Regions from separate parts of the Mesorhizobium sp. WSM4310 genome, predicted to be linked through region 3. Evidence: predicted binding sites of a transcription regulator. Region 3 holds the regulator's gene; each other region holds the start of a gene.
What was found. The regulator PhoB, encoded in region 3, activates phosphate uptake and scavenging genes when phosphate is short. The targets are predictions, from matches to a motif close to TGTCATNNANCTGTCAT.

Region 1 (4,528 bases), on a different contig from region 3:
GCCGATGCCGCCGCCGCCGACGGCGCCAATGATGGTCGAGGCGCGGACATTGATCTCGACGCGCAGCAGCGTGTAGGACATGAAATTGGGCAGCACCTGCGGCAGGTCGGCGAAGCGCACGCGCTCGAACCAGTTGGCGCCGACCGCGCGCAGGCCCTCCTCGGCGCGCATGTCGATGTTTTCGTTGATCTCATAGAACAGCTTGCCGAGCGCGCCGATCGAATGCAGGCCGATGGCGATGATGGCGGCGATCGGGCCAATGGAGACGATGGCCGCGAACAGGCCGGCAATGACGATCTCAGGGAACGCGCGCAGCAGCTCCATGAAGCGCTTGACGATCAGCCGCAGGGCCGGATGAGGTGTTAGATTGCGCGCCGCGATGAAGGAAAACGGCACCGCGAAGACAAAGCCGATGAAGGTCGAGACCAGCGCCACGTTCACCGTGGTCAGCATCAGCTCGAAATATTCGGGAATGTAGAATCCGCCCCAGACATAAATCCGGCCGAGCGGGAAATTGTATTCCTGGGTGCCGGTGTCATGCGGCGAGGCAATGTCGAACAGTGCCCGCCAGACGTCGTTCCAGTCCTTGGGGACCAGCCAGCTCAGGAAATCCAGAATATGCGGCAGCCTGTCGAAGAAGTGCCCGGCATTTGCTTCGTCGGCGAACCACATGCTGGCGAACATCGCGGCCAGCAGCAGGCCGACGCCGAGCACTGTATAGAACCGGCGCAGCGACGTCTGGCGTCGCCAGGCATCGGCCATCTGCTGGGGCGCGCCAGAAGGGGTTGTCAAAGAAGGGGCTGTCACGGAAAGGGTCATGATCGGAGATGCAAAAAGGGCGGTGTTTGACACCGCCCTTTTCGATTTCGCCGTTAGCCGCCGATGGCTGCCTTGCGGGCTTCGACGATGACGTTGTAGAAGTCCGGCTTGACCGGAACGTAGCCGGTGAAATCGCCACCTTCGACGCCCTCGAAGCAAGCCTTGTCCTTCTTCGGCAGTTCGGTGAAGAAGGCGGCGAGCTTGGCGGTCATCTCCTCGCCGAGCGCGGTGCGCACGACCAGCGGGCCGTTCGGGATCAGGCCCGAGCGCCAGACTTCGACGAAGTCGTTCGGGTCGACGGCGCCCTTGGCGACGACCTTGTGGAAGGTGCCGGAGGTGAAGCCGTTCTTGAAGTCGCCGATGCCGGAGGAATCATCGACCGCGACATCGACCTTGCCGTCGCGCACGGCCAGGATGTTGTTCTCATGGCCGCCGTTGAACTGGGTCGAAGCGAAGAAGGTTTCGTTCGAGGCGCCGGTTTCCTTCGGAATCTGGGTCAGCGGGATCAGGTAGCCCGAGGTGGAGTCCGGATCGGCGTAGCCGAGCTTCTTGCCCTTGGCCGACTTGATGTCGGTGATGCCCGAGGTCTTCAGAGCCAGGCCGATCGAATGATAGCCGGTGGAACCGTCGGTCTGCTTGGTGGTGAGGATCGGGGTCACCGCCTTCGGGTCCTTGAGATAGACGCTGGCGTAGCCGGATGCGCCGAGTTCGGCGAAGTCGAGCGTGCCGCCGAGCAGGCCCTGGATGACGCCGTCATAGTCGGCGGCAGGAAACAGCGAGACCTTCTCGAAGCCGAATTCGGCCTTCAGATGATCGGCCAGGCACTGGGAGTTGCGCAGCCGGTCGGTCTCGTTTTCACCGCCCAGAATGCCGACGCGGAATTCCTTCATGTCGGCGGCGTGGGCCATGCTGGTTGCCATGGCGAGCACCGAAACGGCGCTGAAAACCATCTTCCTGAACATTTGATGTCTCTCCTGTAAGTTCCGGCCCCGCGCCGGCAGCGTTCTTGATCTTGACAAGTGCCCTTGACGCGGGCGGACGATCCCAACCGCCCTTTCTCGGCCCATGATCTTTCCCGAAAACCGGATTCCACTTTTCGGGATCATGGGCTCAGTAACCCGGGAATGCGGGTTCGAGCGGTCCGGCGGATGCTGCGATCTTCTGCTTGAAGGCAACGCTGGTGGAGGTGATGGCCTCCGATATCTCTGCGCCATTGCTGTCGGCGCCATAGACGACGCGCACGGCCTCACGGTTGAGCTCTTCCGGCGGGCCGTCGAAGACGACCTTGCCGGCGGCCATGCCGATAATGCGGTTGCAATAGGCGCGGGCGGTGTCGAGCGTGTGCAGGTTGGTGACGACGGTGATGCCCTCGCGCAGATTGATGTCCTGCAGCGAATCCATCACCACCTTGGCGTTGAGCGGGTCGAGCGAGGCGATCGGCTCGTCGGCGAGGATCACTTTGGGCTGCTGCATCATGGCGCGGGCGATGGCGACACGCTGCTGCTGTCCGCCAGACAAGGTGCCGGCGGGCTGAAGCGCGGTGCGGGCTATGTCGAGCCGCTCGAGCGCAGCGACCGCCTCGGCGCATTCGGCACGCGAGAATATGCCGAGAAGGTTGGACAGGGTCGAACGGTGGTTCAATTTGCCGAGTAGGACGTTGGTCAGCACGTCGAGGCGCGGCACCAGGTTGAACTGCTGGAAGATCATGGCGCAATCGCGCTGCCAGCGCCGCAGCGGCGAGCCGTGCAGCCGGGAGACCTCGGCGCCGTCAAAAAAAATCGACCCCTGGCTGGGGTCGACAAGACGGTTGATCATGCGAAGAAGGGTCGATTTGCCGGCGCCCGAACGGCCGATGACGCCAACCATCTGACCTTGCGGGATCGAGATATTGACGTCGCTGACGGCTGTGTTCTTGCCAAATCGTCGGCTGACGCCGCGGATTTCGAGCGTGGCAGAGCTTGCTGACATGAGCAGGTTCCAGTCCCGACCTTGTTGATCGTCAGGCACTCGCCTAACGCAGCCACATGAACCTGCCATGTCGCCAGCATGTCAGTTTTGTTACGCTCCACAGGCGCGACGGCCGAAGCGCGTCGCTGAAACGAATTCATGCGACGCGCTCCAGGTATTTGGCTTTATGCATGTCGTTCTCCCGGGGCCACTTTCGGGCGACATGCATTGGCGCCTTGTCGGCGATCAGCCGAGCACCAGCAATTCCTCGAAGTGCTTCATGTCGCGGAAGGCGCAGAAGGCGGGCGCCTTGATCTCGATTGTCGGAGCCTGCCTTGCGAAAAGCGCCAGGCAATCGTCGAACAGAGCCTGCCACGCGGCGGCGCGATCGGAGGCGAGGCGCTGGATCTGATAGGCAAAGGTGATGTGGAAGACGTAGGCGTCATGATCGGGGTGCCGATAGCCGAACGGCACCGCCAGCGCATCGCGCCATTGACGCATGATGCGCACGTCCTCGTCGGTCGCGCCGGCTACGGTGAGACCGGTGGGCACGATTTCGATCACCTTGATGTTGAAAGGACCGAAGCCCTCGAAGCCCTTAAGGCGCTCCAGATAGAGGCGGGTCATGGCGTCAATGCTGGTGTCGAGCGGTACGTCCTGCGGCCAGTAAGGCAAGCGGCGACGATATTCGATGATGCCCTGGAACAGCGTCATATGCAGGCTGGAAATGGGCGTGAAGGCGAGCCGGTCGGCGTCGGGCATCGCCAGCATCTTCTCGCGCACCGCAAGCACCACGGCTTCGGACGGCGAGCCGCTGACGAGATGGCTGACAACGGTGTTGCCGGGCTCGGTCAGAAAATTGCCCGAGGTGTCGTAGCGCGTGCCGAGATGCGCCGGCGGGGTCGGGTTGGAGCCGGCAAAGAATCCGGCGAGCGAGGGTCTGACGGTGTCGAGCATGGCAATCTCCTTGGGAGATGGCGTCCTGTCCGAGTCCTGTGTCAGGGATATGAACAAGCCCCTTAATGACGATGATGTGAGGAGCTATCCCTCGTATTTCTCCAGGAAGGCCTCCGCCGACAGTTCGCGAAAATCATCGAGCGAAGCGCGCAGCCGCACGTGGTCCCAGTCCCACCAGGCAAGCGCCTGGTAGCGTTCGGCGGTGCGGCGGTCGAAGCGCTCGCGGATCGGCTTGGCCGGCACGCCGGCGACGATGGTGTAGGGCGCGACATCCTTCGAGACAACCGCCCCGGCGCCAACCGCCGCGCCATCGCCGACGGTGACGCCCGGCAGGACGGTCGAACCATGACCGAGCCAGGTGTCGTGACCAATGGTGACGCGCTTGGCGCGGCGCTGGGCGAAGAACTCGCTCTCATGCTCGGCGTCGTCCCAATAGTCCGAGGCGCGGTAGGTGAAGTGATGCAGCGTCGGCCGCCAGGTCGGGTGGTTGGTGGCGTTGAGGCGCACGCTTGCCGCGATATTGGCGAACTTGCCGATCGTCGCGCACCAGACAGAGCAATCCTGCATCATGTAGGAATAGTCGCCGAGTTCGCTTTCCGAAACCCGGCTGCGGTCGGCGATCTCGGTCCAGCGGCCAAGCGTCGAATTGTGCACCTCCGCCGTCGGATGGACCAGCGGCGTCTCCGACAATTTCCTGGTCATGCGGCGAGTTTTCCTGGAGCAAAAACGGTGACGTCGATGATGCGGTCGGCAACGGCCTCGCGCACATCATGATCGTGGAAGATACCGAGCAGGGCGACGCCCG
Region 2 (4,528 bases), on a different contig from region 3:
GCGCCGTGGTCCAGGCGCGGAAGAAGTGGCCGGTGTGGACGCCGCCGCCGGAAATGATCCAGCGCCGGCCGGAACTGGCGAAATTCAAGGACGGCATGCCGCCAGGCCCGCAGAGCCCGCTCGGCGCCCGCGCGCTCTATCTGTTCCGCGACGGCAAGGACACGATGTACCGGCTGCATGGCACCCCAGAATGGGATTCCATCGGCAAGAATGCCTCGTCGGGCTGTGTGCGCTTCATGAACCAGGACATCATCGACCTCTACAGCCGCGTCAACGGTCCCGCGCAGGTCTTCGTGCGGCCCAACCTGTCGGCCGCCGGCAAGATCATGGCGGTGTCGAGCAGGACGGCTGAGCCGATCGATGCCGGCGTGCCGAAGGACGCGGAGTTCTTGAAGTAAGTACCTTCACGATCGACGGTTCGACCGGAATAACTCAGGCGGACGCGCCATGCGCGTCCGCCTGGATCGTGCTGATTACTTCTTCGCCAGAGCCGGCAGCGTGACCTGATAGACCAGGAACATGGTGTCGACATTGGCGCCGTCATCGGCCTTGTAGGGGGCGCCGACCTGGAAACCGTCCTGGGCGAGGAAGTCGTTGTCATTGGCGACGAACAGGAAATAGTCGTCGGGCAGCTGTGGATCGAGCACGCTGGCCAGCGACATTGCTTCCCACTTCTCGGACAGGTTGTTGTGGTCATTCGGCGCGCCATTGTGCAGGCTGAAGCGGTTGAGCTGCGCATTGTCGTTGATGTCGATGAACGGCGTCAGCCTGGCCGGCGTCACCGACGGATCGAGCACGCCCTTGGGCGCGAACGGCTTGTCGGCGGCGTCGAAAGGGCTGCCCGCGATGTCGGTTGCGGCCGAAACGTCGACGACAAAGATCTGGCGCAGAAGCGAGCTGTCGCCCTTGACGCCCTGGCCGTTGCCGCTGTCGCGCGTCAGCATCAGGAAGGACGTGTCCGACAGCGCCACGATCTCGCTTTGCGCGGCGACCTTGGTCTTGCCCTTGGCGTCCTTGAACACCGGCAGCGGAACGACATATTCATGCGCCAGCTTGAGATGGGCGAGGTCGGAAGCGTCATAGACCAGCGCCCTGGTGTTTTGCCGGGTCGAACCTGAATCGCCGCCATCCTGCCGGGTCGCCGACTGCAGCACGGCGATCAGGAACTTGCCGTCCGGCGTCATTGCCATGCCTTCGAGACCCTGGTTGTTCTGGCGGCCGGTCTCGGGATCCTTCGGATCGGGCTCGGCGGCACCTGGACCCGGATTGTCCGAGGAGAAGTTCGGCGCGCCCTTGCGCATCGGCACCAGGGCCGCCGGCGGCTGGGTCGCCGACAGCAGGCGGCCCTGCGCCGAGAAGCGGTAGATGTTGGGGCCATATTCGTCGGAGATGAACATCGAGCCGTCCGGCAGGCGCACGATCGCCTCGTTGTCGAGGGCGAGCTTGCCATTGGTGGCGGCGGGCAGCATCGGCATGTCGCCTGCGGCGGCACGCACATCCGACAGCGGATCGAGCCCGGTGGCATCGGCGCCCTTGTCGTCGGTGAGAAGCATGGTGTCGGTGAGCGTCGCCTTGACTTCGGTCTGTTCCTGGCCAGCGGCGCCTGCTGCTGCCGGCGTGAACTCGATGCCGATCGTGTTGAGGCGCGGCCGGTAGTCGGTGGTGCCGGCGACATTGTAGCCGCGATCCGGCAGCAGCCAGAGCGAACCCTTGTAGGTGCCCGCATCACGCCTCCAGCTCGATGTGTCGATCGCCATGCCGGAACCCGAGCCGAACGTCTCGCCGAATTTGTCGCGCTGTGCGGCCGGGATGCGGCCGACGCCGACCAGGCCCTTGTTGACGAGGCCGCCGACGGTCGCGGTGCCGTCGGCAAGCGCCGGCGTGAGCGCGGTGAACAAGGCCAGCGCGACGCCGATCCAGGCGGTTCGGTGCAGATGTTTCATGGATGATCCTCTTTGTGACAGATGCGCCGGAGCGGCCGAAGAGCGAAAAAGCTGAAAGAGGCGGTACATCGATGCTGCCGCGCGCCGCCCCCGAAAAGCGGTCTACGGCGCGAACATGATGCTTGCGTGACAGTGCGGCATGCCTGAACGCCGGCGTGTTCACAGGCCGAGAAAAACACGCGCTCTGGCGGAAGAATGGATGATCCCCACGCATCGTTCGGGTGCGCAAGCGCAGTACTGGACACTTATGTCTAGTGTGCATATGGTGTGCTTCTGACAGACCGGGAGGGAGGCCTTCAAGTCGCACAACCGCGCAGTCGTCATCGGGCCGACGCCGGCGGCTTCGAGCCGGTCTGGCGCGATGGCCGGCGCGTCGGCTTCGTCACGTCGGGCGGCTTTGGCTACACGATCGGCAGGAGCGTCGCGCTGGCGTTGGTCGACGCCGATTTTACCGAGGAGGGGACGGCGCTTTCGGTGCACATTGTCGGCGTCGAACGGCCGGCTCGCGTCGTCGCGCCGGCGCTCTACGATCCCTCGGGCAAGGCGATGCGGCAATGAGGAGGATTTCGATGATCGAGGCACGAGACAGCAGGCGCGAGCGCCGGCGTGGACGCACGGGCGAAGCCGGCAGCGAAAGCAGCCGCCGGCCCAACTACCGGTCGCTGAAGAACCCGTTCCTGCCGCAGCCGATCTTTTCGGATGACCAGGTGGCTTCCATCCACGACACGGCGCTGCGCGTGCTGGAGGAACTCGGCATCAAGGTGCTCTTGCCACAGGCGCGGGAGATTTTCGCCCGCGCCGGTGCGCTTGTGGAGCCGGACACCGACATGGTGCGCATCGGCCGCGACATCGTGGCCGCGGCATTGGCCTCGGCGCCAAAATCAATTCCAGCGCTGGCGGGCGACCGCAGCCGCGATCTTTTGCTCGAACTCGGCTCGATGACGTTCCTCGCCGGCGCTGGCGCGCCGAACGTCACCGATCTCGAACGCGGCCGCCGGCCGGGAACGCTCGGCGCCTTCGAGGAATTGACCAAGCTCATCCAGCATTTCGACGTACTGCACATGCTTTGCCCCTGCATCGAGCCGCAGGATGTCGACAACCGTTTTCGCCACTATGCCATCAACCGCGCGCAGTTGACGCTGTCCGACAAGTTCCCCTTTGTCTTCGCGCGCGGCACGCCGCAGGTCGAGGATGGCTTCGAGATGATCCGGCTGACGCGCGGGCTGTCGGAGGATGAATTCCGCGCTGGCGCCCATTGCTACACCATCATCAACACCAATTCACCGCGCCAGCTCGACATTCCGATGGCGCAAGGCATCATCGACTTCGCCCGCGCCGGGCAGGTCCTGGTCATCACGCCGTTCTGCCTGGCAGGCGCGATGGCGCCGATCACGGTCGCCGGCGCGCTAACGCTGCAGCATGCCGAGGCGCTGGCCGGTCTGGCACTGGCGCAGATCGTGCGTCCGGGCGCACCCGTGCTCTACGGTTCCTTCTCCTCCAATGTCGACATGAAGTCGGGCGCTCCGGCGTTCGGCACGCCCGAGCACGTCAAGGCGACACTGGGGGCCGGCCAATTGGCGCGCTTCATCGGCCTTCCCTGGCGTTCGGGCGCCGGCAGTGCCGCCAACATTTCCGATGCGCAGGCCGCCCATGAGTCGCAGTTCGCCCTTTGGGGCTCGGTGCTTGCCGGCGCCACCGTCTGCGTCCACGCCGCGGGCTGGCTGGAGGGCGGCCTGAGCGTCTCCTTCGAGAAGCTGATCACCGACATCGAGGCTGTGCAGTCGATTGCCGAGCTTTGCGCGGCAACGCCTGGCGACGACGATGCGATCGGTTTCGAGGCCATCGCCGAAGTGCAGCCGGGCGGGCATTTCTTTTCGGCCGGCCACACGATGGCGCGCTACCGCACCGCATTCTATGAGCCACTGGTGGCCGACTGGTCGAATTTCGGCAACTGGACGCAAAGCGGATCAAAGACCGCCAGCGAGCGCGCCACCGGTATCTGGAAACGCATTCTTGCCGATTTCGAGCCGCCCGCTTCAGCTGCGGCGACCGCCGGAGTGCTCGACGAGTTCATCGCGCGCCGCACCGAAGAGGGCGGCGCGGCGCCGGTTTCGTGAGCGGCGAGCTTTCGCGCGAGACACCTGGCCTTTGCCGCGACTTTCGCCGCGTGATCGGTGCCGGGGTCATTGGCAAGCGGTGCCGTTCTCCGGACCCATCCAGATTTCGCCGGCGCCGCTGGAGCGGGCGCTGGCGGAATTGCAGCGGTGATCCGGAACCGGCGGCATTCCCGGGCATTCATGGGAATGAACCACGGAGGACGACATGGGTTTCGACCAGTATCACGAACCGCCTGAAGAACTGTCGCAGAAGGTGCGGACCTTTGCCCGCATGATCACCTCGCTGATCGAGGAGGCGGAAGCGATCGGCTGGTACGAACAGCGCATCTCGGTGGAGAAAGATGCGCAAGCGCGGGCCATCATGCAGAACGCGCAAGGCGAGGAGTTCAAGCATTTCGGCATGGACCTGGAATTCCTGCTGCGCCAGAAGAAGGACTGGCGGGCGGAGTTGAAGGAAATCCTGTTCAC
Region 3 (4,528 bases):
CCACCGAGGACATGCTCAACCTGGTGCCCAACGCCTTGCGCGAAGCCGGCACCGCGATCGGCGCGCCGCGCTGGGTGGTCATCCGCTCGGTTGCCTATCGTGCCGCGCTTTCGGGCATCGTCACCGGCATATTGCTGGCCATCGCCCGCATCTCCGGCGAAACCGCACCGCTTCTTTTCACGGCGCTGAACAACCAGTTCTGGTCGAGCAATCTCAACGCGCCGATGGCCAGCCTGCCTGTCACCATCTTCCAGTTCGCTCTCAGCCCCTATGAGGAATGGCAGCAGCTGGCCTGGACCGGTGCACTCATAATCACATTGACGGTTCTCGCGCTCAGCATCTTTGCGCGCAGCCTGACCGGACGCAGAGAGGACAAATGAGCCAGATGTTGTCTCCAGACATGACGATCGCCGCAGAGGCGGCGACCAAGGCCAAGATCGAGGTCAAGAACCTCAATTTCTACTACGGCCAGTCGAAGGCGCTGAAGGACATCACGCTGTCGCTGCCCGAGCGCAGCGTCACCGCCTTCATCGGCCCGTCGGGTTGCGGAAAGTCGACGCTGCTGCGCGTCTTCAACCGCATCTACGAGCTTTATCCCAAGCAGACCGCCGAGGGCCAGGTGCTGCTCGACGGCCAGAACGTTCTCGACCGCTCGCAGGACCTCAACCTGCTGCGCACCAAGATCGGCATGGTGTTCCAGAAGCCGACGCCGTTCCCGATGTCGATCTACGAGAACATCGCTTTCGGCGTCAGGCTCTACGAGAAGATCAGCAAGGCCGAGATGGACGGCCGCGTCGAGCAGGCGCTCAAGCGCGCGGCACTGTGGACCGAGGTCAAGGACAAGCTCAATGCTAGCGGCCTCAGCCTGTCGGGCGGCCAGCAGCAGCGGCTGTGCATCGCCCGCACCGTGGCGGTGAAGCCAGAAGTCATCCTGCTCGACGAGCCTGCCTCGGCGCTCGACCCGCTGTCGACCGCCAAGATCGAGGAGCTGATCGACGAGCTGCAGGCCGACTACACGATCGTCATCGTCACCCACAACATGCAGCAGGCGGCGCGCGTCTCGAAGCAGACCGCCTTCATGTATCTGGGCGAACTGGTCGAATTCGACCGCACCGAGAAGATCTTCACGTCGCCCCGCGAGAAGCGCACGCAAGACTACATAACCGGCCGCTTCGGCTGATCGCACGCATACGAGGACCAGGATCATGGCCGAACACACAGTCGCAGCCTTCGACGAGGATCTCGGACAGATCAGCAGGCTGATCAGCGACATGGGCGATCTCGCCGGCTCGATGGTCGGCGGCGCCACCAAGGCGCTGCTGAACTCCGACAATGCGCTCGCCCAGCGCGTCGTCTCCGACGACGCCATCATGGATGCGCGCCAGCGCGAACTCGACGACCGCGCCATCACGCTGATCGCCAAGCGCCAGCCGATGGCCGATGATCTGCGCCATGTCGTCGGCTCGATCCGCATGGCCGGCGATCTCGAACGCATTGGCGACCTTGCCAAGAACATCGCCAAGCGCGTCGGCACTGTCGGCCTCAGCGCCACGCCGCGCGACCTCTCGCATTCCATCGACGCCATGGCGCAGCTGGTGCTGATCCAGGTGCAGGGCGTGATCGAGGAGTATGCGGCGCGCGATGCCGCGGCACTGGCGAAGCTGCGCGCCGACGATGAGCGCATCGACGTCAAATACACCTCCGTCTTCCGCGAACTGCTGACCTATATGATGGAGGATCCGCGCAACATCACGGCTTGCACGCATCTGTTGTTCTGCGCCAAGAATCTCGAACGCATCGGCGACCACGTGACCAACATCGCCGAGAATGCGTACTATGTCCTGACCGGTACGCAGCTGCCCGCCAACCGTCCAAAACAGGACGAGACGGCGATGTCGGCGCCGGCGGCCTGAGCGCAGGGGTAACCAACCGATGATCGCACCACGCATCATGGTGGTGGAGGACGAGGAGCCGCTCGGCGTGCTCCTCCGCTACAATCTGGAATCGGAGGGTTACCAGGTCGAGGTGGTGACACGCGGCGACGAAGCCGAAATCCGCCTGCAGGAGAACGTGCCCGACCTGCTCGTGCTCGACTGGATGGTGCCGGCGGTATCCGGCATCGAACTCTGCCGGCGATTGCGGATGCGGCCCGAGACCGAGCGGCTGCCGATCATCATGCTGACCGCGCGGGGCGAGGAAAGCGACCGTGTACGCGGGCTTTCCACCGGCGCCGACGACTATCTGGTCAAGCCGTTCTCGACGCCGGAATTCATGGCCCGCATCAAGGCGCTGCTGCGCCGCGCCAAGCCGGAAGTGCTGTCCAGCGTGCTCAAGGTCGGCGATATCGTGCTCGACCGTGAATCGCACCGGGTCTACCGCAAGAAGAGCGAGATCCGGCTCGGGCCGACCGAATTCCGCCTGCTCGAATTCATGATGCGCCATCCTGGCCGCGTGTTCTCGCGCAGCCAGCTGCTCGACAATGTCTGGGGCGAGACGATCTACATCGACGAGCGTACCGTGGACGTGCATGTCGGCCGGTTGCGCAAGGCGGTCAACAATGGTCGCATGCCGGATGTCATCCGTACCATTCGTGGGGCGGGCTACGCGATCCGGGAAGACTAGAGCTTGCCTCATCCCGATAAAATCGGGATGAGGCTCCAAGATCGAAACTCCAATCAGCAGGTAGTCGCCAATGCCGTGAAGAGGGTGATCAGCGGACTTCGACTTCTCCCAACAGATGTTGCCGCCTCATCTCCTCTTCGACCCATACAGCAACGCGCTGGAGCTTTGAATGTTTGATGTCTCGAATGATCAGCTGCGTAGTGGCCGCGTCGACCTCGCCGATAATAATTTCGCCCCAGCCGTTGGTTCGCAGGAAGCGGTAGACGTCCTCGCCGAAGTTGCGAACACGATGGACGAGGCCGTAAAACTCGGCCTGATCTATGTTGAAGTTGATCACCAACGAACGGGACATCAGCAGATCATACAGGCAGACACATTGCCAATTGATGTCGCAACGGGCCGAACGCGGTCGTTCAGAATGATCGAGTTTCGCCCTGACCGTCAGGCAACGTTCTTTCCGGCACCCGTTCTTGCCTGCACGCCCGGCGCGAAAATCTCCTGGTCGACGAAGGTCAGCGCGCGCATGGCGCAACCTTCGCGGATCAGCGGCAGTTCGTTCGGTTCGGTGTCGAAGGAGATCGATTCCGAGTGCTGACCACCGGCGGTCTGGGCGATCGCCTCGCGCAATGCCGGCTCGATCAGATCGAAGGCGGCGGCGCTGACGCCGACCATGGCAACGGGCGCCGGATCGATCAGCGCGAACAGGCTGCCGAGGCCGTAACCCAGTGCCTCGCCGGCCTTGCGATAGGCTTCGCGCTCGGGCCCGTCCCGTTCCCGTGCCGTCGCGGCCAGCGCCCGCATCTGCGCGTCGCTGACATCGGCCACCGGCTCGGTGTCCTCGCCGAGCTGCCTGGCATTGCGCCAGATGGCGTAATTGCCGGCATAGGCCTCGACACAGCCGCGCCGCCCGCAGCGGCAGAGCGCGCCGCCGGGCCGATGGATCATGTGGCCGAACTCGCCGCCCGAGGAATGGGTGCCGGTGAACAGCTCGCCCTTCAGCACCAGCCCCATGCCGATGCCGTGCGAAAGCAGGATGGCGATGAAGTCGTCGCGGTAGCGCTCGGGATCGCGCCTGCGCAGCGCCACCGCCATCATGTTGCAGTCGTTTTCCATGGTGGCGGGGATGCCGAACTCGGCTTCGAGTATGTCGGCGAAGGCGATGTCGGTCTGCGGCGTGATCGGCGACCACAGCATCGCCCGGGCCTCGGTATCGGTGATGCCCTGGATCGCCAACGCGATGCGGGCGACGCTGCGCACGTCAATGTCGGGATCCTCGAGGCGCCGCCTTACGATGGCCACGCATTCGCCGATCAGCGCCTCGCGCGACATGGTCAGCGTGTCCAGCCGGCGCTGTTCTTCCGATATCACCTGGCCGGCATAGTCGATGACTGCGACCGACAGGAAATTCAGCGACAGCACCACGGTCATCACAGCCGCGGCCTCCGGAGTGAGGCCGAGGCCGACCTGCGGCCTGCCGCGTTTCAGCGCGCCGGCCTCGCTCGGCTTGCCCTCGGCCAGGATGCCTTCGCCGATCAGGTCTGAGGAAATCGCCGATATGGTCGAATGGCTGAGGCCGGTGGTCGCGGCGATCTCGGTGCGTGAGGGCCGGCCAGCCTGGCGCACGGCCGCGATCACCATCGCGCGGTTGCGCCGGCGCAGATCGTCGTGGCGGATTCCGACCGACATGTTTTTTCACATCCTCCCGGTCGCCGCGGTTCTTCCGGCCTCCCTCGAACGCTGCCGGCGACACGGTCAAATACTGGCAGAAGCGGCCGGTGCTGTCATTTATTTATTGCGAAGCTCGAAAAAAATTCAGAGGGACATCAAAATCCATCAGAATCGTTGTTGACAGCGTTCCGGTGTTGGATCAGTGTTTTTTCGAGGCTCGAAAAAATAGGGCCTCTGT

Region 1: phnC (phosphonate ABC transporter ATP-binding protein) is a predicted target of PhoB. The motif match lies at 2,866-2,882, and genes of this name have one in related genera.
Region 2: FJV80_RS05990 (esterase-like activity of phytase family protein) is a predicted target of PhoB. The motif match lies at 2,059-2,075, and genes of this name have one in related genera.

What each region holds. Positions count from the first base shown of each region.
Region 1 covers NZ_VFTA01000032.1:22,250-26,777, reverse strand. The annotation lists gene phnE (phosphonate ABC transporter, permease protein PhnE) at 1-819, opposite strand, end outside; gene phnD (phosphonate ABC transporter substrate-binding protein) at 873-1,781, opposite strand; gene phnC (phosphonate ABC transporter ATP-binding protein) at 1,930-2,787, opposite strand; gene FJV80_RS27100 (DUF1868 domain-containing protein) at 3,013-3,723, opposite strand; gene FJV80_RS27095 (DapH/DapD/GlmU-related protein) at 3,808-4,425, opposite strand; gene phnL (phosphonate C-P lyase system protein PhnL) at 4,422-4,528, opposite strand, start outside.
Region 2 covers NZ_VFTA01000003.1:225,963-230,490, reverse strand. The annotation lists gene FJV80_RS05995 (L,D-transpeptidase) at 1-398, shown strand, start outside; gene FJV80_RS05990 (esterase-like activity of phytase family protein) at 474-1,943, opposite strand; gene FJV80_RS05985 (glycine cleavage T C-terminal barrel domain-containing protein) at 2,211-2,501, shown strand; gene FJV80_RS05980 (trimethylamine methyltransferase family protein) at 2,513-4,060, shown strand; gene FJV80_RS05975 (hypothetical protein) at 4,266-4,528, shown strand, end outside.
Region 3 covers NZ_VFTA01000047.1:1,164-5,691, reverse strand. The annotation lists gene pstA (phosphate ABC transporter permease PstA) at 1-380, shown strand, start outside; gene pstB (phosphate ABC transporter ATP-binding protein PstB) at 377-1,180, shown strand; gene phoU (phosphate signaling complex protein PhoU) at 1,206-1,913, shown strand; gene phoB (phosphate regulon transcriptional regulator PhoB) at 1,933-2,622, shown strand; gene FJV80_RS30875 (hypothetical protein) at 2,711-2,974, opposite strand; gene FJV80_RS30870 (ROK family protein) at 3,064-4,308, opposite strand.